DNA from 4 places in the Desulfosporosinus meridiei DSM 13257 genome. Region 2 is predicted to be linked to each of the others. Evidence: riboswitches for the same ligand, from Rfam matches in the RefSeq annotation. Region 2 holds a riboswitch; each other region holds the start of a gene.
What was found. Region 2 has a riboswitch for cyclic di-GMP ahead of DESMER_RS04035 (methyl-accepting chemotaxis protein). Riboswitches for the same ligand answer to the same signal wherever they lie in the genome.
Positions count from the first base shown of each region.

Region 1: linked by a shared signal. The riboswitch ahead of DESMER_RS14270 (hypothetical protein) and the one ahead of DESMER_RS04035 (methyl-accepting chemotaxis protein) in region 2 are both predicted to bind cyclic di-GMP.
Region 3: linked by a shared signal. The riboswitch ahead of DESMER_RS22280 (methyl-accepting chemotaxis protein) and the one ahead of DESMER_RS04035 (methyl-accepting chemotaxis protein) in region 2 are both predicted to bind cyclic di-GMP.
Region 4: linked by a shared signal. The riboswitch ahead of DESMER_RS21255 (methyl-accepting chemotaxis protein) and the one ahead of DESMER_RS04035 (methyl-accepting chemotaxis protein) in region 2 are both predicted to bind cyclic di-GMP.

Region 1 covers NC_018515.1:3,079,244-3,086,891, forward strand. Annotated here, with positions in the region: gene DESMER_RS14255 (winged helix-turn-helix domain-containing protein) at 1-2,362, opposite strand, end outside; gene DESMER_RS14260 (DUF3102 domain-containing protein) at 2,610-3,464, opposite strand; gene DESMER_RS14265 (APC family permease) at 3,657-5,483, opposite strand; gene DESMER_RS14270 (hypothetical protein) at 5,949-6,230, opposite strand; cyclic di-GMP riboswitch class I at 6,357-6,444, opposite strand; gene DESMER_RS14275 (VanW family protein) at 6,538-7,389, opposite strand.
Region 2 covers NC_018515.1:872,081-879,728, forward strand. Annotated here, with positions in the region: gene DESMER_RS04035 (methyl-accepting chemotaxis protein) at 41-2,074, opposite strand; cyclic di-GMP riboswitch class I at 2,185-2,271, opposite strand; purine riboswitch at 2,562-2,663, shown strand; gene DESMER_RS04040 (FAD binding domain-containing protein) at 2,947-3,750, shown strand; gene DESMER_RS04045 ((2Fe-2S)-binding protein) at 3,735-4,184, shown strand; gene DESMER_RS04050 (xanthine dehydrogenase family protein molybdopterin-binding subunit) at 4,186-6,462, shown strand; gene DESMER_RS04055 (MazG-like family protein) at 6,637-6,978, shown strand; gene DESMER_RS04060 (DegV family protein) at 7,116-7,648, shown strand, end outside.
Region 3 covers NC_018515.1:4,829,437-4,837,084, forward strand. Annotated here, with positions in the region: gene DESMER_RS22265 (PhoH family protein) at 1-136, opposite strand, end outside; tRNA gene DESMER_RS22270 (tRNA-Phe) at 394-469, opposite strand; tRNA gene DESMER_RS22275 (tRNA-Glu) at 478-553, opposite strand; gene DESMER_RS22280 (methyl-accepting chemotaxis protein) at 919-2,688, opposite strand; cyclic di-GMP riboswitch class I at 2,780-2,866, opposite strand; tRNA gene DESMER_RS22285 (tRNA-Lys) at 3,133-3,208, opposite strand; gene DESMER_RS22290 (methyl-accepting chemotaxis protein) at 3,318-5,084, opposite strand; gene DESMER_RS22295 (adenylosuccinate synthase) at 5,534-6,817, opposite strand; gene purB (adenylosuccinate lyase) at 6,845-7,648, opposite strand, start outside.
Region 4 covers NC_018515.1:4,628,443-4,636,090, reverse strand. Annotated here, with positions in the region: gene DESMER_RS21275 (DMT family transporter) at 1-563, shown strand, start outside; gene DESMER_RS21270 (acyl-CoA dehydratase activase) at 714-1,679, opposite strand; gene DESMER_RS21265 (hypothetical protein) at 1,676-2,743, opposite strand; gene DESMER_RS21260 (acyl-CoA dehydratase activase-related protein) at 2,730-3,656, opposite strand; cyclic di-GMP riboswitch class I at 3,910-3,992, shown strand; gene DESMER_RS21255 (methyl-accepting chemotaxis protein) at 4,118-6,196, shown strand; gene DESMER_RS21250 (sensor histidine kinase) at 6,501-7,648, shown strand, end outside.

The sequences.
Region 1 (7,648 bases), 2.2 Mb from region 2:
GAGCCATATCTCTCACTTTAGAAGGCAGTTCCAGCAGCTCGCTTCCCTCATCGATAAAATATCTTGCATAGCCTTCAGGGGCGGCTAGTGTCACTGCTTCTCTGACATAGACCAGAGCTTCGGCCTCCCTCCCCAAGTGTTTCTTGACCAGAGCTGACAGCAGAAGGACTGTAATTAACTCTCCATGCCTGCCTTCTTTTCTGACAAGTTCTTCTTTCTCTTCAAGAGCTGTCCGGGCATTGAAGAAATCTTTCTGCGCAATCAAAGCCCTTATGTAGGTAAAATAGGGGTTTATGTCCGATATCCCCGATATCCTATCAAAGGTGATTCCCGGTTCCTTCAGCCACATGGAAATCCTCTCAATATTACCTTCCCTAAGAAACAGCTCCATTTCCAATGCTTCAAAAAATACGGTGATCCTATAGGCTATAAAATCTTTATAATAAGCTTTTAATCGATATGCCATTTCGAAAGCCTTTTCCTTTTCTCCCGTATTATAAAGCAACAATACTAAATACCATTCCCCCAGCCCTCCCAAATGAGCAAAACCCAGTTCCTGGTATGATGCGATGCCTTCTTCCAGATACTTTTGCGCTTCTTCCAGCTTATTGGCGCAATACAGCAGCATCCCCACAGGCAAATAGACAATTTTGGCCATCGGCAAGTGATTCCCGCCATGATCCGTTAATCTTTCCAGGGTTCTTTCACATAAGGCGAGGGCTTCTCTTCTCTTCCCCATGCAATTAAGATAAAATGCCACATCGTGAAGAGAAGTCACCTCCAGGAAACGGTAACCTTTTCTGCGGGCTCCTTCATGAACCTTGGCATGCAAGGCTTCCGCTTTGCGGGTATGTCCGTTCAAACCATTGGCGTGTCCCAGAGCAATTAACCCTCCATAATAGAAAAGCTCCTGCTTGTCCTTCACGAGTGAAAGGCCTTCTTCTGCATCCTTCAAAGCCTGCTCTTTATCGTCACTTTTATATCTGAAAGGCGCGGATGCCTTTGCCATTCCTAGGATTATCGGATCATTGTTGCTCTCCTCTATATATTCCAAGCTATCGATCACTTGATTTGCTTCATTGATTTCTCCTGTAATCAACAGGCACCAGGCCCTATATACTTCCAGAATACCCTCCTTTTCCTTCTTTATTGCCAATACTGAATTCAACCATGAAAGTAGGGTTTTTAACTCCCCTTTTTGAAAAAGCTCCATTGCCTTATCTTTAACCAGACTTGCCGCCGCCTCTCCGTCTCTCGCCTCCAAGGCATATTCCAGAGCCGCTTCGGTAAATCCGTTCTCCCTGCACCACAGACTCGCCTTTCTGCACATTTCTGCCTTCCGGTCCTTATTCAGGCCCATCCTTAAAAATTCAGAGAATAGATGATGGTATCGATACCAGGTATACGTGTCATCCAAGGGTACAATAAAGAGATTATCCTTTTCCAACTGTTTTATGATTTTTCTGCTGTCTTTGATGCCCGTTACAGCTTCGCAGAGCTCTCCGTTAAATCTTTTCAACGTACAGGTCCCGTTCAGAAAAATACGGATTTGCTCCTCCTGGCTTTTCAGTACCTCATCCATTAGGTAGTCTGCAATGAACCGATTATTACCGTTAAATTCTTTCATAAAGCTTTTCGCCCGGGCTTTTTCCATATTCTTTATGGACAAACCGGTCAATTGCATGCCCGCAGCCCAGCCTTCCGTCTGCTTTTCAACGATTTTCAGCATATCATCGTCAAAATCTAAATTGAAATATCTGCTAAAGAAACTGCTGATCTCTGGACTTGTGAATTTTAAATCCGTGGAATTCAGCTCGGTTATTTTATCTTCAACTCTCCACCTGGAAAAGGCCAAAGAGGGTTCCTTGCGAGTAATTAAAATAAGTCTTGGAGCTGTGGAATCAAGCAGTTTTTTTAACAGTTCATTGATGTAGGCGTTATTAATAACATGGTAATCATCAAAAACCAGAATAAAAGGCTCTTGAACCTGTTCCAGCTCTCTTGCCATATATAAACTAACAGTTTCCACACCCGGCAGCTTTGGTGCAGCCATCAAATCCTCTACCATTGTTCCGAACCTTTTATTTATCTTTCGGACTGTGGCGAGCAGATAGCATATGAACTTTAAAGGATCGTTATCATATTCATCCAGAGATAACCAAGTGTAATTGTAGTCCAACCGGCTTAGCCACCCGGAAATAAGCGTTGTTTTACCGTATCCCGCCGGAGCGGAAACAATAAATATTTTATGCGCTTTATCCAGTCCCTCATCTAGCTTTTTATTAAGAATATCCCTGCGTATATGGTTCAGTCTGACAGACGGCATATGCAGCTTTGTATCCAGAAGAAATTTTGTATCCATTTTTCCCCTCGTACATGAAAAATTATCCTAATATAATATCGTATTATTTTGATAAAAAGAATAGCTTCCATCACATATTGCTAATAATCGAATTTCAAATTCAAGACGGCAAAAGCTTCCTTGCCTCGGCAGCAGTCATAGATATTTAATGTCTCTAATGTTTTTGGCACTACCAGTCAACTGGATTATGGTCTCTAAGTGCCTTGAAGATACCAAAAAGATGCCGCTTCCGGCATCTTTTTGTGAGCTAGTCTCGATCCTTTTTAATATTCAAATTTGTTTTAATCCCGGGAGGATATTTTTTCAGCGTCTCCACCATGTTAGTCGCTATCTTTAACGCTTCTTTCCTGTTTACTTCCTTCTTTACTGGGTCTGCTCTGTTTAAGTCAACGAGAGTTTTCAGGAGTTCCCCGTAAGCGCTGAGCATGTTGTCGCGGTGCATGGCGTATTGGGCGTCGTATATCATGCTGTCGGTATTGGTATTCTCTGCCGGCAGCGCAGCTTTCAGAGTTTTCGGCTTGATGATTTTTCGTTCCACCGGGATCAGTTCTATTGGTTTATCCAAAGGTATATCTATAGGTTTATCTATTGCATTTTCCTTTTCCGCTGCTGCCACTGCCTCTTCCGCTGCACTTCCTTGCTTTTGCTTCATCAGGTTTTCCGGCTCATGAAGGTCTTCTTCCTGAGGCGTCCGGCCACTAATTGTCTGCCGCAGCTCCCGCTGGCTCATATTCCCAACATCATTATCCGCTATAAATTGTTCCCGGTCCTCTAGCGGAATACCAAAAAGGATGAGCCCTTGGGTGTAGTTCAAATGGTGCATCGATGCACCATTTGGCCTCTCTTTTCCGTCGGGAGAGGAGAGTATAGGTCCGTACTCCCGGAAGGTTTTCATCAGTCTGCTGGCTGTGCTTCGGGAGTAACTCACGGATTCAGTCAACCATTTGAGCCACTCACCATGGGGTACCAGCTCTTTGGCTTCCGTCAGACACCGTCCGATCTCAACGGCGTTGCTAAGCAGCATTTTACCGCTTTCCTCCTTGATAAAGTTAATCTCGGACGCGATTTGCTCAAGCGTCCTGTTGGAATTTTCCATTCTCATATCGGCTGCCATCCTTTTACGGAATGTCTTTTCAGATACCGCTATAGGATATGCCATGCCCCAGAAAAGCGTGAGGTCTATAGTGCCAATAAAAAGAATGCAGTTTTTAATTTTGTCACAATATAGATGCTTTACAATCATTTCAGAGGTATTCAGACCTACCTCTTTGAAGTTAAGCGTCCTTTTTCAAAACTATTCTTTTAGATGATAGGGAACTGTGATAACAACTAAATCCGTTCTAAAAAGTAAGAAGGCTCGGATAAGTAAACTCGATTGGTTATGGAGAATATTGTGCCAACCTTTTTTGGGAATAAATTGCGGGATAATCACTGTAACTTGATAATTAAACTCTTTAGCTTTATGCTCGACGGTATCCATAAATTTAAATAGCGGTTGAATAATACTTCTATATTGAGAATGTAATGTGACTAAGCGAACGCCAGTCTGCCACTTATCCCACTTTTGTTCTAACTTCTTTTCATCTTCTCTATCAAATGATACATAGACCGCAATAATTTGCTGAGCAGATAAGGATTTTGCATAGTTTAAGGATTTCTCTACCACCCGGGTAATTCCTGCAACAGGGACAATGATTACGTTCCCTTCAATTGGAATAGCTGGTTCATGGGGTGAAATACGCAATTGATCGGCGATTTTTTCGTAGTGCCTATGAATACTATGAAACAGATAAATAATAATCGGTAAGAAGACTAGGACTGGCCATACCTGTAGAAATTTCGTTAAGAAAAACATTACCGTTACAATAAGGCTAATAAGAGCACCTAACGAATTAATAATAAGTTTTGAAGTCCAATCTTTTGGCTTCTCACGAATCCATTTTTTCATCATGCCTAACTGGGCTAAAGTAAAAGGAATAAAAACCCCAATAGCATAAAGTGGGATAAGATGTTCTGTTTCCCCTTCAAATACAATAATTAAAATTATGGAAAATAATCCCAGGATAATAATCCCATTCGAGTATCCCAGACGGTCTCCTCGTACGGTAAACATTCTTGCGATAAATTTGTCTTTGGCAAGATTGACAGCCAGTAATGGAAAAGCTGTATACCCTGTATTCGCTGCAAGGATTAAAATTAATGCGGTAGTACCCTGAATAAAGTAATACATCCAGTTACGCCCAAAGATAGTTTCAGCAATTTGGGATACAACTGTTTGTTCTACTACAGGGGTTATTCCGTAATAATAGGCTAAGCAAACAATTCCAGAGAATAATATCGCCAAGAGTGTTCCCATTGCAATTAAGGTTTTAGCTGCATTATTGGGCGCAGGGTCTTTGAAGTTAGGGATAGCATTCGAAATGGCTTCAACACCTGTTAATGCAGAACTTCCCGAAGCGAAGGCTTTTAGGAGTAAAAACAAACTAATTCCAGCCACAGGGGTTCCTATGGGGGTATGCAGTCCAGGTTGTACTTGGCCGGTAAAGATGTTATATAAACCAACACCAATTAATATTACTAAGGCTACAACAAACAAATAAACCGGATAGGCTAAAATAGAAGCGGATTCTGTTACTCCTCTTAAATTAAGAAGTGTAATACAAACAACAAAAAAGATGGCAATACTGACATTATGATTATGTAATGTCGGAAACGCGGAGGTAATTGCATCAGTACCCGCTGAAACGCTGACAGCAACTGTTAAAATATAATCTACCAACAAAGAACCGCCTGCGATTAGTCCAAAATTAACCCCCAAATTGTTTTTAGATACAACATATGCTCCACCGCCATGTGGATAAGCAAAGATAACTTGCCTATAAGATAAAATTAACGCTGCTAATAAAACAAGGACTCCCATTGCTATCGGAATTGAATACCAAATGGCCGTGGCTCCAATTGTTACCAGTACAATCAATATTTGTTCCGGGCCATACGCTACGGAGGATAGAGCATCAGACGAAAGTATCGCCAAGGCTTTTTTCTTGTTAAGTTTTTGTTCTCCTATTTCAGTTGATCTTAAAGGACGGCCAATTAAATAACGTTTAAAAGCATATTTGATTTTCAACACCACCTATATAGATGCTTAATTTAGAATGCCCTGTTCATGATAAAAACTCTCATATTGATACGTAAAACAAACCTTCTGCCTATCGCCTCTCAAGTCCGACATTCCTTTCAATACCGCTTCTATGCTAGGTTAGTGTTGACTTGCCGATGGAATCAATGTTTGATGAAACTGTTGAATATAATACTCCTATGCTGAAAAAATGTAAACAAATACGTAATATAATGCCAAAAAGAACGCATAAAAAGCAATCACCGCAAATAGCTGGTTTTTCTTATCTAAATATTAATAAATCGTCTTTTGTCACTAGGCAAGGAATCATTGCCTAGGACAGAAGATGTTTCATGAGAATCCTCTGTCGCTTCTATCAATCCTTTAACAAAGACCCGTTGAGCTCTCAGTCATGAGCACTCAACGGGCCTTTGTTAAAGGACGTGATTTTGAATCTGTGCTTTTGGATCAGCTTGCTCGTCTTCTAATATCCGTTTTCTTAGGGTGCTTTAAGTCTAAATTCGGCGTCATTATTTTAATCTCTTTATCCTTAATAGTCTTAACGTAAAATAAAAGGGAACCGTATAAAGCAAAGAAGATTGTTAAAACAAAATAACTCGTTGCTTGAGATACATAAGTAGTAGAAACACGAGTACTCACGTGACCTGCATTGAGCTCCAACACTTTTAAATATCCCATGGTATAGAACATTAGAGTACAAAGATAGCAAATAACCGATATTATTGGCACTTTAACACCCCCCCACACTTCGTCTCCAAAAGCCAGGAAATATAATCAGATAACTTCTTCATTCTTCATAGAAAAATCGCCACACCTTCTTGGCTGTGACGACTGTAGGTTTAACTGATTCGGTGATTCGGTAACCTGGCAATCATCAGTTATACAACTGGAAGACCCATGGCTTTGCGTCCTTGGCTTTCGCTCAAGTTTGCTAATGTCGTCACTGGTATATTTATTGGGTCAATTATACCATAGGAATAGGTCTTTTGTACCATTATTAATAGGACCTTTTTATCATTATTGCATTTATTTTTTATTAATCTTCATAAACGCCTCTTGGCTGCTTCAACTCATCCGACTGCTCATAGGTGTCTGGTACATATTTGACCTCAGCAAAATTCTTTGTTACTAATTCAGTCTCTAATATTTCCCCGCTTTTCCTTCTAATTATTTTATTTCTCCATATTTCATTTTTTCGGAAATATTTATTCCCAATTTTTAAAAACTGATGGTCTTTCTCAAATACATGATAAGCAAAGTCTAGGTTCTGATCGACCCTCAGTTCTCCTTCTAAGCACTTCTCCGAAAGCCAAAGTCTTAGTTGGAAAGTATATGCGGTACAATTCATAAACTGATAGTCTATATAGTTATAAAAAACGGTTGCCCCACTACCAAAGGGCAACACCCTTCTGTCATCTGGAAAAGGATCGAAACTGTGATGATACCGTTTGGTAACAGTCAAAGGACTATGAATAACCAACCAATGGATTAGGTTAGCTATTTGACAGATACCACCACCAATGCCAGGCTTTGCTTCTCCACAAGACAACAAAATACCTGGTAAATATCCCTTACGCTTAGTTGTGAGTCCTACTAGTTTGCAAAAAGAAAATGTTTCACCAGGCCTTATAATAATGCCATCAATCCGCCCAATCGCTATTGAGAGATTTTTAACTTTGTTATGTTGCAACTGCAGGTCTGTATCACCGAGTTTTCTAATCAGTACAGACTGATGTTTCTTCACTCGATATGGTAGCTTTTCGGTACTTTTTAGAGAAGCAAACGTTTTACCCTCAAAGCTCCACTTTAAATATGTTATCAATCTCCGAAACCATACCGATAAAAAGTAGAATATTGGGTGTACTTCGCTTAGCAACCTACGTGCCATTATCCTTTTCTCCACATCTCAAATAAATGATTACTCAAATGAAATTTACTACCCTAGCATTTTATCCGCTAAGTGCCGGGAACAGCTGAATCATTCCACTCTAATATTTCTACTCTTTTCCCCTCGCATCCTTCCTCTAAAGTAAAAATAACCCAATAAAAAAAGATTCAGATCAATATATTTCCGTACACACTCTGTCACCATAAAAAGAACACACACTTCTCAAATCCGCCTATACCAATGCTTTCACTCACCCCCG
Region 2 (7,648 bases):
CGAACCACATGACCTTAAGATTTTAACAATTTCTTATATTTTAGAAGCGAAACTTGTTAACTGCTTCTTGAAGATTCTGGGCCAGCGTAGCAAGGCTCTGGCTAGAAGAAGAGATTTCTTCCATGGACGCTGATTGCTCTTCAGTCGCAGCAGACACTGTCTGTGCCTCTCCAGATACCATTTTGCTTAAGTCATCAATCTTATTCACGGATTCTACAATTTGTTGACTACCAATCGCCATCTGATCTATAGTGGTTGCTATTTCCTTCATTTCTCCGGATGTGTTGGTTACTAACTCGGCAATTTCCTGAAATATTTGCCCTGCGGTATTAACCACTTCTGCTCCCAAGGCAACTTCCCGGGTGCCGTTATCCATAACAAAGACGGCTTTATCAGTGTCCTCTTGAATTTCGCTAATCAGTGAGGAGATCTGTTGGGTTGCTTCCTGAGACTGTTCAGCCAGTTTGCGAACTTCGTCAGCTACTACCGCAAAACCACGTCCCTGTTCTCCAGCCCGTGCGGCTTCTATAGCAGCGTTAAGTGCCAACAAATTGGTTTGCTCGGCAATACCAGAGATGGTTACAATAATTTGTCCGATTTCCTTCGAGCGCTCCCCTAATTCAGTGACTGCCTTGGCAGAGTCATTGACAGTTTGTTCAATCTTTGCCATTTGAGAGACAGCTTTATTTACCGATATGTTCCCTTCATTTGCTTTGTTGGCGGCCTGTACGGACTGACCGGCTACATTGCTCGTTGTCGCCGAAACCTGTTGGATGCTAGCTGACATCTCTTCAACAACAGAGGCTGTATCATTGACTGAGCTCAATTGATCTTCTGCACCAGTTGCAACTTCAGTGATTGAAGTAGCAACTAAGTTGGCGGCCTGAGCCGATTGTTCAACACTGGCAGTTAGCTCTTCACTTGCAGCAGCTAATTGCTCGGCTTGAGCGCTAACCATTGAGACCATATCTCGCAAATTAGTCCCCATTTTCAGGAAGCCATTGGCCAGTTGACCGATTTCATCTTCAGCAAAATTCCCCGTCTCACGCACACGAAAGTCTCCTTGCGCCAAGAGCTGACATTCCTCTCGAATCAACAATATGGGTTTCGTGAATCTATTAGCAATCATTACAATTGATAGTCCAGTAGCAAGTAAACTTACGAGGGCAATCATTAGCAGGGTCCGAGTTAGGCTTGCGGTTTCTCGTGTAGACTCACCTTCAGGCGCAGCCACCGTCATGATCCAGCGTTGCCCACCCGGCAATTCAACGGGAGTGAAAACCGCAATTCTTGCCACACCGTCAACAAAGGTATAACCTCCGCTTATTTGTGTCCCTGAGTCTGCTGCTGACTCAAACATTTCAACCAAATGGTCGTCCAATTCGTTTTTCTGCAATTTAAGTTCTGGATTTATAGTCTTCTCACGAAGGTTTAGTTTGCCAATTACTTCAGGAAGGTGAGGATGAGCTATGATTGTGCCTGAATCATCTGCAATTTGGCCATAGCCAGTGTCTAAAAACTTTAGATCTTTAATCAGGGCGGAGAGCCTTTCCACTGAAAAAGTCCCTACCAACACCCCCGACAATTGTTCATTATTTAGGACTGGTACAGCTAAGACAACAGCTAATTTCCCAGTTGACTTAGAAACTAGAGGGTCTGATACAACGGTTTGTTTAGTCTCGATAACTTTCTTGAAATAGTCGCGGTCACCATAGGGAGCCGTCGAGCCAGTACTGGTAAGTCCGGATCCGTCGGGAGCTACGAAAACGACAGCATCAAAGGTACCAAATCGTTCTTTGGCGTCTGCCATAGCTCGAACCATCTGCTCCTTGTTAGTGCCAGTGCGAATCTCTGCAAGATTAGCCAAATCTATAAGCCGAGAAATCATCAGTTCAATGTCGGCTTTGACGCGATAGCTATAATCAGTTCCTACCGACCTGGCTGTTTGATCGACACTCTTGGTCAAGGATTGCTTAGAAAGGTGGTAGCTGACCCCAGTTAGGACGCCTAAAGCCACTATAACAAGGGGAAGCAAAAGTAGTAGCAACTTGGTTTGAATGCTTTTAATGTTCATAAATTGACTCCTTTAGATTAAAAATACTAAAATTCGACTAATTTATATATAATAAAAAGCTGCGGCCTCTACAAGAACCACAGCTCAAAAACTAATAAAGTGTTTTAACCTTTGGCAACCTGACAATCATAGTATCTTCATACCTTAGACTCATGGCTTTGTGTCCTTACCTTTCAGTAAGTTTACTTTTCTCATTATTCAATTCATATATCAGTTTAAAGACATCTAAACATACATATTAATATTGTCAATAACATTATGTTGTTGGCGCGTAATTAAGCGATGCAACATACTAAACAAACAATAGAAGTATACAACAATTACATTAAAGGTATCAAATAGTTTACCATTTAATTTTCAAATATTAATACCGATAATGGGGATGCCTAGAAAAATGTACTTATTGTTCGAACGATATACATTATTACTCATCTAATGTTCGGAAATGTATTGACCTAGGCTTAAGTTTCTTGTAGAATAATCTCTAGGTCAGTAAATAAATAGTGTTCATATAGTGGCAGAGATATGGTCTGCAAGTTTCTACCGGACTGCCGTAAATGGTCCGACTATGAGCGAAAGAATGTACGACGGGCTTATGCCCAAAATTGTACAAATCCAAAAACTTTAGAGGTACTATTCAGAAAGCATAACTTTACGTTGCATTTTCTGAAGCATAAGTGCAACTAAGGCTATCGCCTGCGCCTAATGCTTGCCGCTGGCCGAGTTTTCTAATGGTTAACTTTGTTTTTGGATTATACCGCAGGGTCAGATCCCAGGCGGGCAGATTTCTCTCATCAATTTGAGTTGAAAGCTGTTCGCTTGGGTTTGTTTTTTTATGGTAATGACTTAGAGACACATGAGGAGGGGTAAGCGTGTTTACCATGCTTAATTTGGTTCAACCAAAAGAACTTGAAGAAGCGTATCAGATCTTGTCTGAGAAACGAAATAATACTATTCTTGGAGGCTGTGCCTTTCTAAAAATGGGCAAAAAGCGAATAACGACAGGGATAGATCTGTCGAACCTTAAGTTGAACTATATTCAGGAGCGGGATGGATTTATTGAGATTGGAGCTATGACAAGTCTGCGAGATATTGAAATTAATCCCCTGCTAAAAGATAATTATAATGGGGTACTTGCGCAATCTGTGCGTGATATTATCGGAGTGCAATTTAGAAACGGTGTGACAGTAGGTGCTTCAGTATATTCTAAGTATGGCTTTTCTGATCTAATCACGGCGTTATTGTCCTTAGACACAGAGGTGGAGTTATTTAAGGCAGGGAGAATGCCTTTAGAAGAGTTTCTTACTCAGCCAAAGGAAAAGGATATCCTTGTTAGATTATGGATAGGGAAAACCAGCCGTCAAGCAGTCTACATGAGTTTTCGGAATTCAGCCAGCGATTATTCGGTTTTAAATGTAGCAGTATCTAAGCTTAATGATCAATGGAGGATTGCAGTGGGGGCCAGACCTAGTAAAGCAGCACTTGCAGTCAGTGCTTCAGAAATGCTAGTTGGAGAGATTCCGTCGTCGGAAAGGATTGAAGCGGCGGTGCAAAAAGTTACAGAGGAATTGTCTTTTGGAACGAATACGAGGGGTACATCTGTTTATCGAAAAGCCCTTTGCAAAGCTCTCGTCAGACGGGGAATACTGGAGGTAATGGCATGCAAATCGAACTAACAGTTAATGATAAAGTGGTTCAGTGGGAAGTTGGGAACGATGAGTTCTTAGCGGATACGTTAAGATCCCATGGGTATTTGAGTGTTAAAAAGGCTTGCGACACAAGTTGCTGCGGACTTTGTACTGTCTGGATAGATGGAAAATCAATGCTTTCATGTTCGATTCTTTCTTTGCGTGCCCATGGCAAAAAAGTCACAACTATTGAAGGGCTGCCTAAGGAAGCAGAAGAATTTGCTCAGATACTCAGCGCAGAGGGGGCTGAACAATGTGGTTTTTGCAGCCCTGGCTTTATTATGAGCGTGTTAGCAATGAAAAATGAATTGGTTAACCCCACTGAAGAAGAAATCATTCACTACTTAACGGGTAATTTGTGTCGCTGTACCGGCTACATGGGCCAGCTTAGAGCAATTAAGACCTATTTGGGGGTGGCTTAGGATGAAGAATGTAGGCCATAGTATCCGGAAAATCGACGGGATGGCAATTGCCACAGGTAAGCCTGTGTATACCGAAGATTTAGCCATGCCTAATGCTTTAGTTATAAAAATTCTTAGAAGCCCACATGCGTATGCTAAGATTACTTCGATTGATGTATCTAGAGCAGAGAGTATAGAGGGTGTAGAATGCGTCCTCACCTATAGGGATGTGCCAAACCAACGATTTACATTGGCTGGTCAATCTTACCCGGAGCCTTCGCCCTATGATCGTTTGATTCTGGATCAAGTCCTTCGCTACGTTGGAGATGAAGTTGCGATTATTGCGGCTGTGGATGAAAAGACAGCGAACCGAGCAATGAAGAACATCAAAGTTGAGTATGAAGTACTAAATCCGGTTCTGGACTTTGAAGAGGCCATAGGGCATCCATCAGTTGTTCATCCTGAAGAGGATTTGAGCGTTAACTTCGATATTGGCTTACTGAAGGAAATGAATATAACTTCTTCCAGTCATGAAGAAGTCGGAGATGTGGAAGAAGAGTTTAAGCATTGTGCGGTAATTGTTGAAGATGTCTATTATCCCCAAGCTCAAGCCCATACCATGATGGAGACCTATCGTTCTTTTACCTATCTGGATCACGCGGGCAGGTTAGTTGTACTCAGTTCTACACAGGTACCCTTTCATATTCGAAGACAGTTAGCCCGGGCTTTGCAAATTCCGGCAAGTAAAATCCGTGTGATAAAGCCCAGAATTGGCGGCGGATTTGGTGGAAAGCAGACCGGAGCAGGGGATATTTTTGCAGCCATTGTTACTATAAAGACCGGAAAACCGGCGCTGATCATTTATGATCGCAAAGAAACCTTTAGCGCCACGACTAGCCGTCATGCTATGAGATTAAAGGTTAAATTGGGTGCTGACTCAGATGGGATTATTAAGGCGATCGATATGGAAGTTTTATCGGATACGGGAGCCTATGGAGAACATGCCCCGACGGTTTTAAGCTGTGTAGGGCACTATACTTTGCCCCTCTATAATAAAACGAGAGCTGTACGATTTGATGGGAAAGCTGTCTATACCAATAAAATGCCTGCGGGGGCCTTTAGAGGATATGGAGCGACTCAGGGAACATTTGCCTTAGAATCCACCGTAAATAAATTAGCTGAACAGCTAAATATGGATCCGACAGAAATTCGTTTAAAGAATATCAGCAAAGTCGGGGAAACCTTTCTTACGGGTCAGGGAGTTGCTCTTGGCAGTACGTTCTTAGATCGATGTATTGCTAAGGGGAAAGAGTTGATCAGTTGGGAGGAAAAGTTCCCGCGTCAAGAAATTGGAGACAATAAAGTGAGAGCGGTGGGAATGGCTATTACGATGCAAGGTTCTGGAATCGCCAATATTGGGACGGCATCCGTTGAAATTCGCTTAAATGATGATGGTAACTTCACTCTGCTTACGGGAGCAACCGATATGGGAACCGGATGTGACACAATTTTAACCCAAATAGCGGCAGATGCTTTAGAGGTTCCTATGGAAATGATTATTATTAATGCTGGAGATACGGATACCTCTCCGTATGACCCCGGTTCATATGCCTCTAGTACAACTTATTTAGCAGGTAGTGCAGTTATCAAGGCCGCAGAAGAGTTAAGAGGAAAAATACTTGAACAGGGTGCATTATTTTTAGGGGTTTCTGTCGAGGATGTTGAACTTGATGGCTTAGCAGTTCGATCTTTACGGGAAGAAAAGGATATAAGCTTTGCCAAGCTTGCTGAGCTAACTGTTCTGGGTAATGGAAAGCTACAGTTAGTAGGCTATGCAACTCATGGCAGTGAAGTATCCCCGCCTCCCTATGTTGCTGGTTTTGCTGAGGTAGAAGTTGACCAAGAGACGGGTAAAGTGGATTTAATTGATTATGTAGCGGTTATTGACTGTGGAACAGTTATCAATCCAGCTTTAGCGCGGATTCAAGCGGAAGGCGGAATTGCTCAAGGGATCGGGATGGCACTATACGAACAGGTCAGATATGATGAAATAGGAAAGATGGCTACCAACAGCTTTATGCAATATAAAATCCCCACTCGTAAGGATGTTGGCAAGGTTCGTATAGCATTTGAAGAAAGTTTTGAACCTACAGGTCCATTCGGAGCAAAATCGATTGGAGAAGTAGTAGCTAATACCCCGCCGCCAGCTATTGCGCATGCGATTTATAATGCTGTTGGAGTCAGAGAGAACCATTTGCCAATAACCCCGGAAAAAGTTTTTCTAGGAATGTTAAAATAATTCTCTAAGGGAAGGGTACTTCTGTCTGACTTGTTGGTTTGATCCTCACTAGGGTAAGCAAAACCCAGTGAGGATCAAATTTTTGATGTGAGTAAGCATTAGCCCTCTTTACTTCACAGTGCCCTTGTCTAAATTGTGCTATAATGGATAAAGACTATCCGGAGGTGTGGCTAAATGACTTTAAATAATCTAACAGCTCAGAAAAGGTGCGTTTCGAAAACAGTCACGTTGCCTCGCTTGAACCGATTGAGCCCTTCGTTAGAAAGTACAGCACTTAAAATCATGGAGGAATCGGGTGAATTAGCCCAAGCTATTGGGAAACTCCGTGGGCTTAATGGGGAGCAACAGCGCTTAGTAGAGGAAGAGGCCATGCTGAAAGTTGCTAAGGAGCTGGTAGATGTGGCTCAAACAGCTGTGACAATGATGTTTGTTCTTGAAGAGCAATATGGAATAGATTTAGATGTAATTCTAAAAGAACATATAGAGAAGCTGCGTACCAAAGGATATTGTGATTAATTCCTTTTAGAGCATTTAGCTTTGCTTAAAATAGTTTATCTTTTTGGGAATTTCCTTTTTTAGTTAGAGGAATTTGTTAGGATTCTAACGAATGTTTGGACTAGAGGATTGCTAAAGCTTTAAACGGAGGTTGTGAAATGAAAAAAATTGCCCTGGTAACTGATAGTACGGCTGACTTAACAGAAGAAATAATAAAGGATTGTAATGTCCATATAATTCCTCTTAAAGTGAGGTTCGGGGAGCAAGAATTTATTGACGGTGAGCTTACGAGTGAGGACTTCTATCGACGTCTGATGGAAGAGAAAACACTCCCCCAGACATCTCAACCTACTCCAGAGGAGTTTAGTCGGCTATACAGTAAGTTGCTAGAGGAGTATCAGGAAGTAATCTCCGTGCATATTTCTTCAGCACTTAGCGGGACGTTCAATGCTGCAAATATCGCTAAGGAAAAGTTTAAGGAGAAAATTCACCTCGTAGATTCCAAAACGATTAGTTTAGGGGCAGGGCTAATGGTGATGGAGGTTGCTAGGAATATTAAAGAAGGTCATGATACTCAGTGGATTCTAGAAAATGTTAAGAAGGCCAGAAAAAATATTGAAACCCTTTTTACTTTAAATACTATGGAGTATCTGCAAAAGGGAGGACGTATCGGTAAGGTTCAAGGCTTTAT
Region 3 (7,648 bases), 920 kb from region 2:
AAGTTGTTTTTCCAGTTCCCGCCTTAGCATTAACCATTACTAATTGATAATCAAATATTGCATCAACATATTCACGTTGTTCTGCCGTCAGTCTAGGTGCAAACCCAAACAACAAGTTATTCTCCGCTAATGGCATAGTCCTCACCATCCTTTTGTGAATCCTTAAGTCCTCTGTTCCTGTTATTGTTAATTCATCCACAATAACTGACAATTCATTTTCTAGTATTTCTAAAAATGTTAACTTAATTCAATAGCATTTGCAATCTATAACTCTTAGACAACCTTCACAAATAATAAATAAACAAAAAAAGTCCTGATATTTCCTCGCAGGAAATTTACAGAACCTTAGGTTTCTCTCTATAATTATGACCTTAACTAACTACATCCAAATGATGGTGCCTCAGGACGGAATCGAACCGCCGACACGAGGATTTTCAGTCCTCTGCTCTACCGACTGAGCTACCGAGGCAAACAAATTGGTGACCCGTACGGGATTCGAACCCGTGTAACCGCCGTGAAAGGGCGGTGTCTTAGACCGCTTGACCAACGGGCCATTATAGTTTGTGAGGCATTTAAAAGGCGCTCACAAATATGAATATTACACTAAGTATCTACTTTTGTCAACACTAATTCTTTAATTCTTATAGTTTATTTGGCAAATTTCTTACGCTTAGAAAAGCCTCTTTATTTTAAAGATAAAACTATCAAATTTATTATACCTTTATAGGTTTTCGCACTACCAATTTAAGGAGTCTCTTACATTTAAGAGGGTTTATATCATTTTGGTAATGATTAAAAACAACCACATTGAGAATAAAGAAATGCAAACTTCAAGTCTACAGGACGCCCCCACTATAGATTATAGAATGGGGGCGCTAAAAGGCTAGGCCGTCTTATAACTCATTTCACTGAAACTTATTAGTCTACACTAAATTTCTTTAAAGTTTCCTGCAACTCTTCCGCCATATTAGCCAACACCTGGCTGGAAGAGGCAATTTCCTCCACCGAGGCTGATTGTTCCTCTGTGGCTGCCGATACGGTTTGGGTCTGTCCCGTAATTTCTTTACTCGTCTCATAGATCTCCGAAACCGAGGCGACTATTCTTTCACTGCCTACAGCCATTTGTTGAATTTCTTCAGAGATTTCTTCAATCTGAGCGGTTACGACATTAATTAAACCCGTTATTTCGCTAAATGCTTGTCCTGCAGTTTCTGCTACCTCTGTTCCCAATTTGACTTGATGGGTTCCTTCACTAATCGATAACACAGCCTTTTGTGTATCTTGCTGGATACCCGTAATTAGTGTCGCAATTTGCTTTGAGGCTTCTTGAGATTGTTCTGCTAGCTTTCTTACCTCGTCTGCAACCACCGCAAAACCACGGCCCTGTTCGCCCGCTCGTGCTGCTTCAATGGCTGCATTCAAGGCCAGAAGATTGGTCTGGGCAGCGATACCGGAAATGGTATCAACAATTTGTCCGATCTCCTTAGAACGCTCTCCTAAGTTCGTAACCATATCGGCTGATCCGGTAACCGTTCTTTCAATGTTCATCATTTGTTGTATCGTCTTATCGATCGCCTGACTTCCTTCAGACGCTGAGTGTGCAGTCCTTTCCGATGACTTTACCACTGTTTTCGCATTCTCCAACATATGCTGGATTCCTGCTGACATCTCTTCGACGCTTGCTGATGTCTCATTGACGGCAGTCAGCTGTTTCTCAGCACCTAAAGATACCTCCGTTATGGCTACCGCCACTTGGTGCGACGCTTGAGCAGATTGCTCCGCTCCCAGACTCAACTGCTGAGATGAGGCAGCAACTTGCTTGGAAGACGATGATATATGGTCAACCAGCTCGATTAAGTTTTCCGTCATTGTTTTAAAGGCTTTGCCCAGTTGACCTAACTCATCTTTAGAATTAATACTAAGATTCTCAACCTTGAGGTTTCCTTTGGCAATTTCATCAGCATTTTTTGCTATTGCTACAATATTATTTGTGATCTTCTTACTTAACATAGTCCCTAGAACGAGCGATATTCCTATAGCAACGAGCATGGATACTAGCGTAAAAATTATATCTCGTTTAGCCTTTTGTTCCAATTCAAGTTGTTTGACTTCAACAAGTTTATCAATATTATCTACCCAATTCCCAGTCCCGATTACCCAATTATAGGGTTCAAATAGCAAGGTGTAACTTCTCTTTGGCAAAGGCTCTGTTTCATTCGGCTTAGCAAATGTATAATCTGTATAACCACCACTAACTTGAGTTCCATTCTTTATGAACTCCTGAACAAAGGATACTCCGGCGCTATCTTTGGCTTCATAGCGGGATTTACCTTCAGTATCTCTTCCCAGCAGAACAACGTTTATCCCCTCTGTGGTATCCACCCAAAAATAATTTTCTCCATCAAAGCGCAAATTTCTTACTAAATCCGCCGCTTTCTTTTTCGCTTCTTCTGGAGTCAGTTCTCCCTTTTGCTGACTATTATAAACATCCTGTACTAGGCTGTGGGCAGTCTGTACCTGAAGCATAATCGTCCGATCGAATTGATCGTACAAGGTAGTTCGATACTGTTCAAGATTAGCTTTTTCCGCAACTAGTAAATTATAAATGCTGTACCCGCCGAGAATGGAACCCATTATTAGGGCCAATGTTACTAACATAAGAATAATTCGGTATTTAATCTTTGTCATCTCTATATATCCCCTTCATCCAAATAATTTGAGTCCATTACCTAATAAAAGAAAAAACCGCCCCCTTTAGACAAGGCGCGTTATAATCCTAATTGGTAACTCGGCCATCTTTACCCCTAAGAGTGGAAGATCCGTAGCTTTGCGTCCTGAGCTTTCGCTCAGTTTGCCTTGTCAATAACTTTATATCTTTATATAATTTTAAAAAATCTTCTTCATATTTGCTTTTATTTGACTATAACATACAAAAAGTAAATATTATATATATTTTTTCAATTTTCATCAAATTTCTGTTTCCTTTTACGTTCCAACCTTTGCTTTAACTATAATTAGACTAATATATAACAAAAAAAGACAGAGACCCCATTTAGTCCCTGTCCTTTTTTGAGCGCTATTTTAGGGTTGTAACCCTTTCGAATACCTTCTTGATACACTTAAACAATTATTTGGTGAGCCATCCGCGACTCGAACGCGGGACACCCTGATTAAAAGTCAGGTGCTCTACCGACTGAGCTAATGGCTCGTATTGGTACCACGAGTTATTATTCTACACGAAATTACTAAATGTGTCAAGATATTTTTGTCATTATAGGTATAGGTTTTCTATAAAACAACATAGAACATGGACAATGCTATATCGTGAATTTCTTCAAAGTTTCTTGCAACTCTTCCGCCATATTAGCCAACACCTGGCTGGAAGAGGCAATTTCCTCCACCGAGGCTGATTGTTCCTCTGTGGCTGCCGATACGGTTTGGGTCTGTCCCGTGATTTCTTTACTCGTCTCATAGATCTCCGAAACCGAGGCGACTATTCTTTCACTGCCTACAGCCATTTGTTGAATCTCTTCAGAGATTTCTTCAATCTGAGCGGTTACGACATTAATTGAACCCGTTATTTCACTAAATGCTTGTCCTGCGGTTTCTGCTACCTCAGTTCCCAATTTGACTTGATGGGTACCTTCACTGATCGATAACACAGCCTTTTGTGTATCTTGCTGAATACCCGTAATTAGTGTCGCAATTTGCTTTGAGGCTTCTTGAGATTGTTCTGCTAGCTTTCTTACCTCGTCTGCAACCACCGCAAAACCACGGCCCTGTTCGCCCGCTCGTGCTGCTTCAATGGCTGCATTCAAGGCGAGAAGATTGGTCTGGGCAGCGATACCGGAAATGGTATCAACAATTTGTCCGATCTCCTTGGAACGCTCCCCTAAGTTCGTAACCATATCGGCTGATCCTGTGACCGTTCTTTCAATGTTCATCATTTGCTGAATCGTCTTATCGATCGCCTGACTTCCTTCAGACGCTGAGTGTGCAGTCCTTTCCGATGACTTTACCACTGTTTTCGCATTCTCCAACATATGTTGGATTCCTGCTGACATTTCTTCGACGCTTGCTGATGTCTCATTGACGGCAGTCAGCTGTTTCTCTGCCCCTAAGGATACCTCCGTTATGGCTACCGCCACTTGGTGCGAGGCTTGAGCAGATTGCTCCGCTCCCAGACTCAATTGCTGAGATGAGGCAGCAACTTGCTTGGAAGACGATGATATATGGTCAACCAGCTCGATTAAGTTTTCCGTCATTGTTTTAAAGGCTTTGCCTAGTTGACCTAACTCATCCTTAGAATTAATACTAAGGTTCTCAACCTTAAGGTTTCCCTTGGCAATTTCATCAGCATTTCGGGCTATTGCTACGATATTATTTGTAATCTTCTTACTTAACATAGTCCCTAGAATTAGTGATATTCCTATAGCAACGAACATGGATACTAACGTAAAAATTATGTCTCGTTTACCCATTTTTTCTAATTCAAGTTGTTTAGCTTCAACAAGTTTATCAATATTATCTACCCAATTCCCAGTCCCGATTACCCAATTGTAAGGTTCAAATACCAAGGTATAACTTCTTTTTGGCGAAGGTTCTGTTTCATTAGGCTTAGGAAAACTATAAGCGGTAAAGCCCCCGCCATCCTGAGTTCCCTTAGCAATCATCTCTTGGATAAACAAATTTCCTGAGCTATCTTTAGACTCATAGCGAGATTTACCTTCAGTATCTCTCCCCAGCAGAACAACGTTAATCCCCTCAGTGGTATCAATCCAAAAGTAATTGCCATCATCAAAGCTCAAATTTCTTACTAAATCTGCCGCTTTCTTCTTTGCTTCTTCCGGAGTCAATTCTCCTCTTTGCTGGCTATTGTAAACATCCTGTACTAGGCTGTGAGCAGTCTGTACCTGTAGCATAATCGTCCGGTCGAATTGATCGTACAGGGTAGTTCGATACTGTTCAAGATTAGCCTTTTCCGCAACTATTAAATTATAAATGCTGTACCCGCCGAGAATAGAACCCATAATAAGGGCTAATGTTATTAACATAAGAATAATCCGGTACTTGATTTTTGTCATTTCTGTATGTCCCCTTCTGTCAAATACTTATTAGCTGCAGAGCATGACAAAACCTAACCAAGGCTACATATACAACTGTAACTTAACTTACATAACTGAACTAAAACTAGTCATCTCAGTGTTCTATGCAATGTAGAGATTTCGATTAGTGTCATATTTCTCTTATGAATATACCACATTAAGTACCAATATTATATACACATCGCCAAATTAATCCTATTTTCGACACTCTTTAACTCTTTCCTTAATTTCAAATATTTAACGTTTTCTTAACCCCTTAACATTTACTTTGATTCTAAAAATTTCTTATACTTGGTTAAATCTTCATTTTCTCTGCGCTCCAGACAAAGCAGTTAAAAGCATCCATACTAAAATAACAAAAAGAGAAGCATATCAATGATACGCTTCCCTTTTGTAATTTGTATTATAAAATTGAGCCAGTAGTATTCCTAGAAAATCTCTCCACGGACAATAGTTTGCTCACGCCCAGGTCCTACTGCTACTAAGGTAGCCTGCACTCCAGACAATTCTTCAATCCGCAGAATATAGTTTTGAGCTGCCTGAGGCAGTTCTTCAAAGTGACGAACTTGGGTAATATCCTCGTGCCAACCCGGCATTTCCTCATAAACAGGCTGACATAGCTTGAATATCTTTTGGCTTTGGGGGAATTCACGGATAATCTGTCCGTCAACACTATACCCCACGCAAATTTTAAGTTTCTCAAATCCTGTTAGAACATCAAGTTTGGTCACTGCAAAATCTGAAATTCCACTCACTCGAACAGCATAACGAGCTATGACCGCATCAAACCAGCCGCATCGTCGTGCCCGACCAGTGGTAGTTCCAAACTCGTGTCCATTCTTCCGCATTTCTTCCCCAACTTCATCTAATAACTCAGTAGGAAAAGGTCCTTCTCCGACACGAGTGGTATAGGCTTTAATAACCCCAATTACACGATTGATACGAGTAGGTCCTACTCCGGCTCCAATACAAGCTCCACCAGCAATCGGATGGGAAGAGGTTACAAACGGGTAGGTACCATGGTCTATGTCCAGCAGAGTGCCTTGTGCTCCCTCAAAGAGAACTTTCTCTCCTGCTTTGATACTTTCATCAATCGTAAGGGAGCTGTCTGTGACCATTGAACCGATTTTTTCTGCATAGCCCATATAGGTATTGTAAATCTCGTCAAATTCGAGAGCTTCCTTGCCGTAAACCTTCACAAACAAATTATTCTTTTCTACTAAATTGCGCCGAAGCTTCTCAGCAAACTCATCCTTGTCTAATAAATCAATCACACGGATTCCAATTCGAGACGCTTTATCCATATAGGCGGGCCCAATTCCACGCTTGGTGGTTCCGATTTTATGGTCCCCACGTGCCTCTTCTTCCAAACCGTCCAGCACCCGGTGGTAGGGCATAATAACATGTGCATTACTGCTAATGACTAGTTTCCCCGTTTTAATACCACGCTTCTCCAGGTACTCCAATTCTTCTAGTAGTACCTTCGGATCAATCACTACACCATTGCCAATAACACATGTCTTGTCTTCATAAAGGATTCCAGAAGGTATAAGATGGAGTTTAAACTCTTCTCCATTTGCCACAACCGTGTGACCAGCATTATTACCGCCTTGATATCTAACAACAACATTTGCTTTCTCTGCCAGGAAATCTGTTATCTTGCCCTTTCCCTCGTCCCCCCATTGAGAACCAATTAATACAACAGCAGCCATATAGATTTTCCTCCCATCTTTCCAGCTCTAATCTTCTAATCCTAGTCGCTTAAAGATATCCTCCACGTGACGCAGATGATAGCCCAAATCAAATAAGCCTTGAATCTCCACTTTTGTCAAATAGTTTAAAACCCGACTATCCTCAGATACCACATCTATAAAATCCAGCCCTTGATCCCAGGCATGAAAAGCATTTTGTTGAACCCAAGCGTAGGCCTCTTCTCTCATACATCCATGTTCAACAAGTGCCAAAAGTACCCGTTGAGATGATGTCAATCCATAGGTCTTCTGGAGATTCTTCTTCATCTGATCATCACGAATTTTGAGTCCAGAAATAACCTTGCTCATCTGGCGAAGCATATGATCCAGCAGAATACAACTGTCCGGGAGAATGATCCGCTCCACGGAAGAATGAGTCATATCCCTCTCATGCCAAAGGGAAATATTTTCCATTGCTGCTAAAGCATTTCCTCTTAACAGCCTCGACATTCCGGACACTTGCTCGCAAATGATCGGATTACGCTTATGGGGCATTGCAGAAGAGCCCTTTTGACCTTCTGCAAAGGGTTCTTCAACTTCTAGGATATCGGTACGTTGCAGGTTTCGGATTTCTGTGGCTATTTTTTCGATAGAGCCGCCAATCAGGGCTAAGGTAGTGACAAAATGGGCGTGTCTATCTCTTTGCAATATTTGATTACTTACCAAAGCATTTCCTAACTGCAGTTCCTGACATACAGCCTCTTCTATTTCTGGAGACACGTTAGCATAGGTTCCAACAGCGCCTGAAATTTTTCCCGCACTAACTGATTCTATAGCTTGGTCAAGACGTTC
Region 4 (7,648 bases), 1.1 Mb from region 2:
TCCGGGAAAAAATGACGATCAACAAAATGATTGGAATTATCCTGGTTGTTTTGGGTATGGTGTTCGTCAACGGTTCGGATTTTCTAACAGGGGGAATGTCCTGGGGACTGATGTGCGGAATAATTTCCGCATTGCTTTATGCTGCAATGATAATTTCCAATAAAAAGGTGAAAGAACTTGATGGACTGGAAATAACCCTTGTTCAACTGATTACCTCCTGTATGATAGTAGCTCTCTACACTTTATTGATGCATGAAAGTATAATTTCTATAACCAGGTCAAGTATTATGCCGATTTTAATTCTTGGGATAGTTAATACTGGAGTTGGCTGTTATTTGTATTTTTCCTCTATCCATGAGCTCCCAGCCCAATCAGTGGCTATCTGCAGTTATATTGACCCTTTATCAGCTCTGGTGTTCTCAGCAATTATTCTCAACGAACATCTGAGTATGGTTCAAATCCTTGGTGCGATTTTGATTTTAGGTGGTGCTGCATTTGGAGAGTCCTATCATTTCCGTGGACGGGGTGCATTAAGTGTGTCACAAGGGGTTAGGGAAGAATAAGGTTCTACTAAAAAACTTAGATATTTAAGTCAAATAGCTAATGTTAATCAATTCAGAGACACCCACTTCTTCAAGTGGGTGTTCCTTAGTATATTCGGTGGTGGACAACCCCACCGAAGTCTCGGTGTTCAGCTTTTCGGAGGAGTTCACTTAATCATGAGGCGGAGATTTAGTGATCGCTCCGTTTTCACATTTATTACCCCAGGCATCAATGATTTGATCTTCTCTATAGATGCAGATAATTTCACAGTTGTTAGAACATTTTTTGCAGTCATACCCTACTGTTTTAAATTCGATATCAGTGATGTCAAAGAAGAAATCCTTTTCAACTCTTGATTTTTTTGCTAGCAGCGCTACCCCAAGAGCACCGGTCAAATGACTATTAGGACCTACTGCGACGGGCATTCCGAGTAATTCCTCAAAAGCTTTAACAACACCGACGTTCTTGCTTACGCCACCTTGGAAAACAACAGGAGAAGTGATCTTCTTTCCCTTACCTACGTTATTAAGATAGTTAGCAACGACGGCCTGGCATAAGCCGGCAACGATATCTTCTTTCTTATGACCAATTTGGGCTTTATGCACAAGATCAGATTCTGCAAAAACAGTGCAGCGGGCGGCAATAGGTGTGGCTTTAGTAGACTGCAGGGCAATTTTTCCGAAATCCTCAATATTAATGTGCAGGCGCTGTGCTTGGCTGGAGAGGAAAGCGCCGGTTCCGGCAGCGCAAAGAGTATTCATCGCATAATCGATAACAATACCGTTTTCGATTAGAATTATTTTTGAATCCTGACCTCCTATTTCGATAATCGTGCGGACCTCGGGATGAACGGACATTGCCCCGATGGCTTGGGCGGTTATCTCGTTTTTTACTACTGTAGCCCCTGTCATTGCTCCTATCAATTTCCGGGCACTGCCTGTAGTTCCGACGGCGACAATGCTTATTTGACTGTCGGCAAGTTGGAGTTTTAGAGCGGACAATAGCCTTTTGACAGCTTTTAGAGGGTCGCCCTCTGTCCACAGGTACTCACTTGCCTTAATATTATTCTTTTCATCGATGATCACCCCTTTAGTAGAAATTGAGCCAATATCGATTCCTAAATATGCTTTGCTCATTTCTTTGTTTCCTTTCTCATGATGATCATGTCATAAAAAGCTTCAAGACGAGTATTGAACCCTGTTTCACTGGTTTGAGTGTCAAAGGTAAAATAGAGAATAGGAATTTTATAATCTTTACTGATATTCTGGAGAATTGGCATGGCATCGATTTCCGGAGTACAGCCGAAAGACTTGACATGAATGATGCCATCATAGCCCTTTCTGGCAAACTCTAAAGCTCGGTCTATGGTTGCCATGCTGGTAGCCACCCAAGGATACTGAGCATAGTTTTTTATGCGTTTTTGTATTTGCTTTTTAGGATAATGGATCAAAGTGTTGGTTACGTTCATCCATCTGTCAACCACAATACCCATTTGGGCCAGTTCTTTCTCCAGATAATGATTACTAAAAGGCTCCATTATGGTGTAGTATTCTCCGATGATTCCTACTCTAAGAGGATCAGCAGGCTTGTTTATTTCGATTCCCTTAAAGAGCTTCATATAGTCCCGGTAAGTGTTCTTAAGCTCTTTCTTGTTACGGACGGTGCGCAGATCCCTCAGAAAGGCAGCATGAACTTTCTCAAAAGCTCCTTTGTTGCTTTCGAAACCAATGTTCTTGCGGATAAAGTTTTCCGCCTCGTCGATGTATTCAAACATCTTTAAAACAACAGGCAGAATTCTTGCGATTTTTTGCAAAGACATCTGAGGGTTTATCTCTTTTAATCCGTTGTAAAAGGTAAGAGGATTAGTGTCTTGAACCTTGGACATGTTTACGAAATGAACTTTATAGCCCAAATCCTGAAGAATCTGCTCGTGAAGTTCTCCGTAATATTGTAACCGGCATACTCCGCCGGTTTGGACAAGGGTGTTTGCACCTGCCTCAATTGTCTCGATAAAGTTTCCCAGGTGATATTTAAAAGGTGCACAAACGTAGTCCGGGCTGTAACGGCTTCCTAAGGCTAAGGTTTTTTTGGTAATAGGCGGAGGAACAATATACTTGACATCAAATCCTTCAGTGAATAAGAGCTCTAGAGGAGTGCAATAATTCCCTAGCTGAGGATAGCTGGCCTTAATTTCTTCCATTGTATTCATCCTTTTTAAACCGGATAATATCGATAAAGCTTTCCAAACGGGTCTCCATTCCGGCCTTTCCCTCTTGTCCGTCAATCATGAGATTTAGAATAGGTTTATCCTTGACTCGTCGGATAAGGATCTCGTTAACTAGGGAGTCTGGTCCACAAGGAAAGGCACTCATAAGGATAATACCGTCGACACGGTCTTTATAAATGGGTATGGAGCCGACAAGCTCCCTATTGCAGACCCAGGGCAATGTCTCGCTGATCTGGGCATAATTGGCTAAGGCCTCTTCTGGGGGAGCGATATCGCCAATAATCGGAACAGTCTCTTGTTCTCGTAGAATATTGAGGATAGGTTCGCCAATATATTTGTCACAAATATTATAGCGGTGAGCTATCACTAAAATCTTCGGCTTATTTTCGTGGAGCAGACACTCTTGTTCAGTTATCTCTAGCAAATGAGCCTTTTTTTCTGCCTGTTTGGCTTTCAGGTAGGCATATAAACTTTGAGACTTCTTTTTGTCCAGGATTTTGCCCAATTTAAGAAAGGCGGCCATTTCAACATGAGTAACCTTCGGATTAAGGCTATAAGATAATAAATTAATAGATCTGTCTCTGAAAATATTGGCTACTAAATCATAAATCGCGAGAAACTTGGGACATACCGTGCCATTTCTACTATAATCTGAATAGCGGGGAACGAGAATATAGTCACATTTATCCAACAACCATTCCACATGCCCCAGGTAAATCTTAGAAGATAAGCAGGATTCATCAATCGAGTAGGTTGAACCTTTGCGAAGAATTTCTTTGTTTGTATCCGGACTAACGATATAATCGATGCCTAATTCCTTAAAAAAACTTTTCCAGAGGTGCTTGTATTTGTAATATAGAAGTGCTCTGGGAATGCCAATTATCATAGTGTTTGCCAGCCCTTCTAATGGGAGATTAAACCTGAGGATGTCATTCATTTATATACTAAGGTATGTACTATGGACTATTTTTGGGACTAAACTTATGTGTCGTACCGGCCGGAAGCTATAGTATCGCAATCTAAAAAATTGCTAAATAAAATTATTGTAACAATATGTAGATATATGTTATATTAAATTGCGATTTATTATATTAGGTCACTTGGATAGTTCCAATAATGGATGTAAATAATTTTATATTCTGCGATAAGAGCAAACCCAGTGAGAACTGGGGACGCAAAGCCACGGGTCTTCATTTATTTATAAGATAGCCGGGTTACCGAACAAAATCTGTCGCCGATCGTTTGATTTCGGCGGCTTTTTTATTGGGAGGACTAGTTTAGGATGTAAATGAGATTTGAAGGAATCTTGTTTTTCAAATATCTAAAACTCTAGGAAGGGGAATAAAAGTGATAAGGGATTTAAAACTAAGGAACAAAATATTACTCTCAACAGGCATGGTCGTTTTAGTTTCGTTTGTTTGCGTTATATTGCTTGTATCGACAAAATCTGTCGAAATGGCTAAGAATGCTGCTTATGAAACTGCTACACACACTGCATATGAATATGCTAATCAAGTAACGAATGAGTTAAATGTTCCTATGGATACTGTGAGAACTTTAGGCTCAACCTTTGAAGGCCTTAAGGAGGCAAACAACATTGATCGTGGAACGATGAATTCTATGATCCTAAGCGTTTTAAATGACAACCAAGATTTTCTGGGAACCTGGACAGTATGGGAGCCAAATGCCCTGGACGGGAAAGACCCGGATCATGTAAACCAACCAGGCCATGATGAAACCGGCCGATTTATCCCATATTGGAATAGAGCAGCAGGAGAAATTAAAGTCGATGCTCTCGTGGATTATGATACGCCGGGTGTAGGGGATTTTTACATAACTCCTAAAAAAACTCAGGAAGAGACTGTTACTAATCCTATCCAGTACACGGTGCGTGGCAAGGAAGTCCTTATGATTAGCTTAGTTGAACCTATACTGATTAATGGAGACAGTACATTTGTTGGAGCGGTTGGAGCAGATATAGCTTTAGACACTATCCAGAAGACAATTTCCGAGATAAAACCTTTTGACACCGGATATGCGTGCCTTGTTTCAAATGACGGTAAGTATGTATCAAACCCTGACCCTAATAAAATAGGTAATGATCTTGATGATTTAGCTGCGTTGGAAACAATTAAAGCAGGGAAGAATTACACGATATCCAATAATGAGTATTATAGATTGTACGTACCAGTGACGATTGGTCGAACGACAACGCCCTGGTCCCTTGTTATTAATGTTCCAATGGTGACGATCTTGGAGCAAGCCAATTCCATTCGGAACTTCTCAATCATTGTTGCTATGGTCGCCTTGTTCGCAATTGGGCTGGTCATATTTATAGTTTCAGAAAGAATTACTAAACCTATTGTGAAGACGAGCGATGTGTTAAAGGATATCTCACAAGGAGACGGCGACTTAACTAAACGATTAAATATTATAAGTAATGATGAGGTAGGTAAACTTTCGGAACACTTTAATCAGTTTATTGGAGATATTCATAGTATTGTCAGGGAAGTTGCCGACACTGCAAGTACTCTGGGCGCTACGAGTGAAGAACTATCGGCTGCCGCAGAAGAAGCTACAGCTGCCAGTGAACAAGTCGCTGGTACACTGGGACAACTGGCATCGGGGGCGTCAGATCAAGCTATTTCAGTGGGGGAAACCGGAAAAATAATCAAGCAACTTTCCACACATGCCCAACAAGTTGCGGAAAATGCTGAGATTGTCAGTCATAGCAGTGATAACGCTGCTCAAGCGGCAGAACTGGGTGCCCTTCAAGCAAGAAATGCTGTGGAGAAGATTGAGAAAATCCGGGAGGTTAATGACCAAACTGCAGAAGTTATTTCTCAGTTAGGTGAACAGTCCAGCCAAATCGGACAAATCGTTGATGTGATTACCGGGATTGCCTCACAGACCAATCTGTTGGCCTTAAACGCTGCTATTGAGGCAGCAAGGGCGGGGGAGCAAGGAAGAGGCTTTGCTGTAGTGGCCGAGGAGGTACGGAAACTTGCAGAACAGTCTTCAATGTCCGCTGCCCAGATCTCCACTTTGATCGGAAACATTCAGTATGATACTGAACGCGCCGTTGGAGTTATGCAAAAAGGGAAGGCAGAAGTATCTGCCGGCGTAGAGGCTGTTGCCCTAGCAGGGGATTCGTTCCAGACTATTGTTTCGGAGATTAATACGGTGGTTGAGCAAATCCAGCAAGTTACCGAAGCAACTAAATTAATGGCTGAGGGGAGTGAGCAGGCTGTTAGATCAGTCGAGGAGATTGGAGTTATTGCTGAACAAACGGCTGCAAGTACCCAAGAGGTTTCGGCTTCCTCAGAGGAACAGGCGATTACAATGAATTCAGTAAGCCAATCTGCAGAGGCTTTAGCTACAATAGGCGAAAACCTTTCCTATTTGGTTGGTAAATTTAAGATTTAAGCAATCTTTTATTTTAGCTATTTAAGCTAAGCTTAAAATGAACATAATTAACTAGAAGCTTTGAGACCATAAGGATTAATGGTTTCAAAGCTTTTTCATAATTATCTAAGCGAAGATATCAGAGGTGCCTGAGCAGAATCTTGTAGGAGTCCTTATTCTACTTCGCTGGAGGTAGGCAATGAATTAATAATAAGCCAGAACACCTTGGCAAAGATGGAAAAAGGTTAAGTACGGCCACGGCAGAAATAAAATTATCTGTATTTTAATTACATGTTATAATCTAAGGAGAAAGGATGGTAATTCTGTGGGAAGAGTTATTAAATCAAGGAAGATATGGATAGGAATTGGATTATTTCTGCTGGGCATATTGATTCCGTTTTGGTTAAAGCCACAGCTTATCGGATTAGATCAATTACTCCAAACGATGAACCAAAAAACAGATGGTAGTGCGTTAATGTTTAATGCTTTTCTCATTGTGTCAATTAATACCATTGTTTCAATCCCACAGTTCCTAAGCGTCGTGATGTTAGGTGACGGGATGGCGGAGGCCTTAAATTGCCCGAGATTCAAAACCATCATTCCCCTGACAGCTGTTCCCCTTGCTTATATAATCGTTAATCAACTTACCCCTTTAAACTATAGTTTTGGAGCCACAGATATTTTTCTTTGGATATCGATTGTAGTGATGCAGGCATTGAGCAAACAAAAATTAAATATGGGGATGAAACTATTGGTTTTCTCCCAATTAATTTTTGGTGTTGCCTGGTTGAATCAGGTTCCTTTTCTGACGCCTTATGGTTTCGGACAAGGTTCACTATCTATTAAAATAAAACAAGTAGCTATACAGATCGGATTTGGTCAAGTTCTAACACTTTATGCCAATGTGTTATTTTTTATTTTTGTTGCCAGTGCCATAACTTTATGGATTTACTTGATATTATATATGGAAAGGTGGGCAATATCTCAAGATTTGCTTCGTGCTAAACTTGAAGCTAATGAATCTCGCTCGGGACGTGAAGTTCTCCATCTTGTTCATGATCTCAAGACTCCCCTTGCAACTATTGAGGGGCTGGTGTCATTGATGGAGACCAGATGGCCTGATCCTAAGATGCAGGAATACTGTCAAACTATCTATGGCTCCATTACTTCAATGAGCAAAATGGTTTCGGAAATTTTGTACGAGGATCGGAAGAATTGGTGTGAGCTTAAAGAGCTAATTGATTATATTCGGGCTAGTCGTTTAAGCGGCACAAATTTATCGGTAGATATAGAGTTGGATGGAGAGCCTCAATCAAATCTATACATTAATAAAATCAGATTAACTCGGGCAATTATAAATTTGATTGATAATGCCTTGGATGCCATTCAAGATCAAGAGAACGGAAGGGTTGTTTTACGCGCCAAAACATTAGAAAACTCTGTGGAATTAGAGGTAGAAGACAATGGGAATGG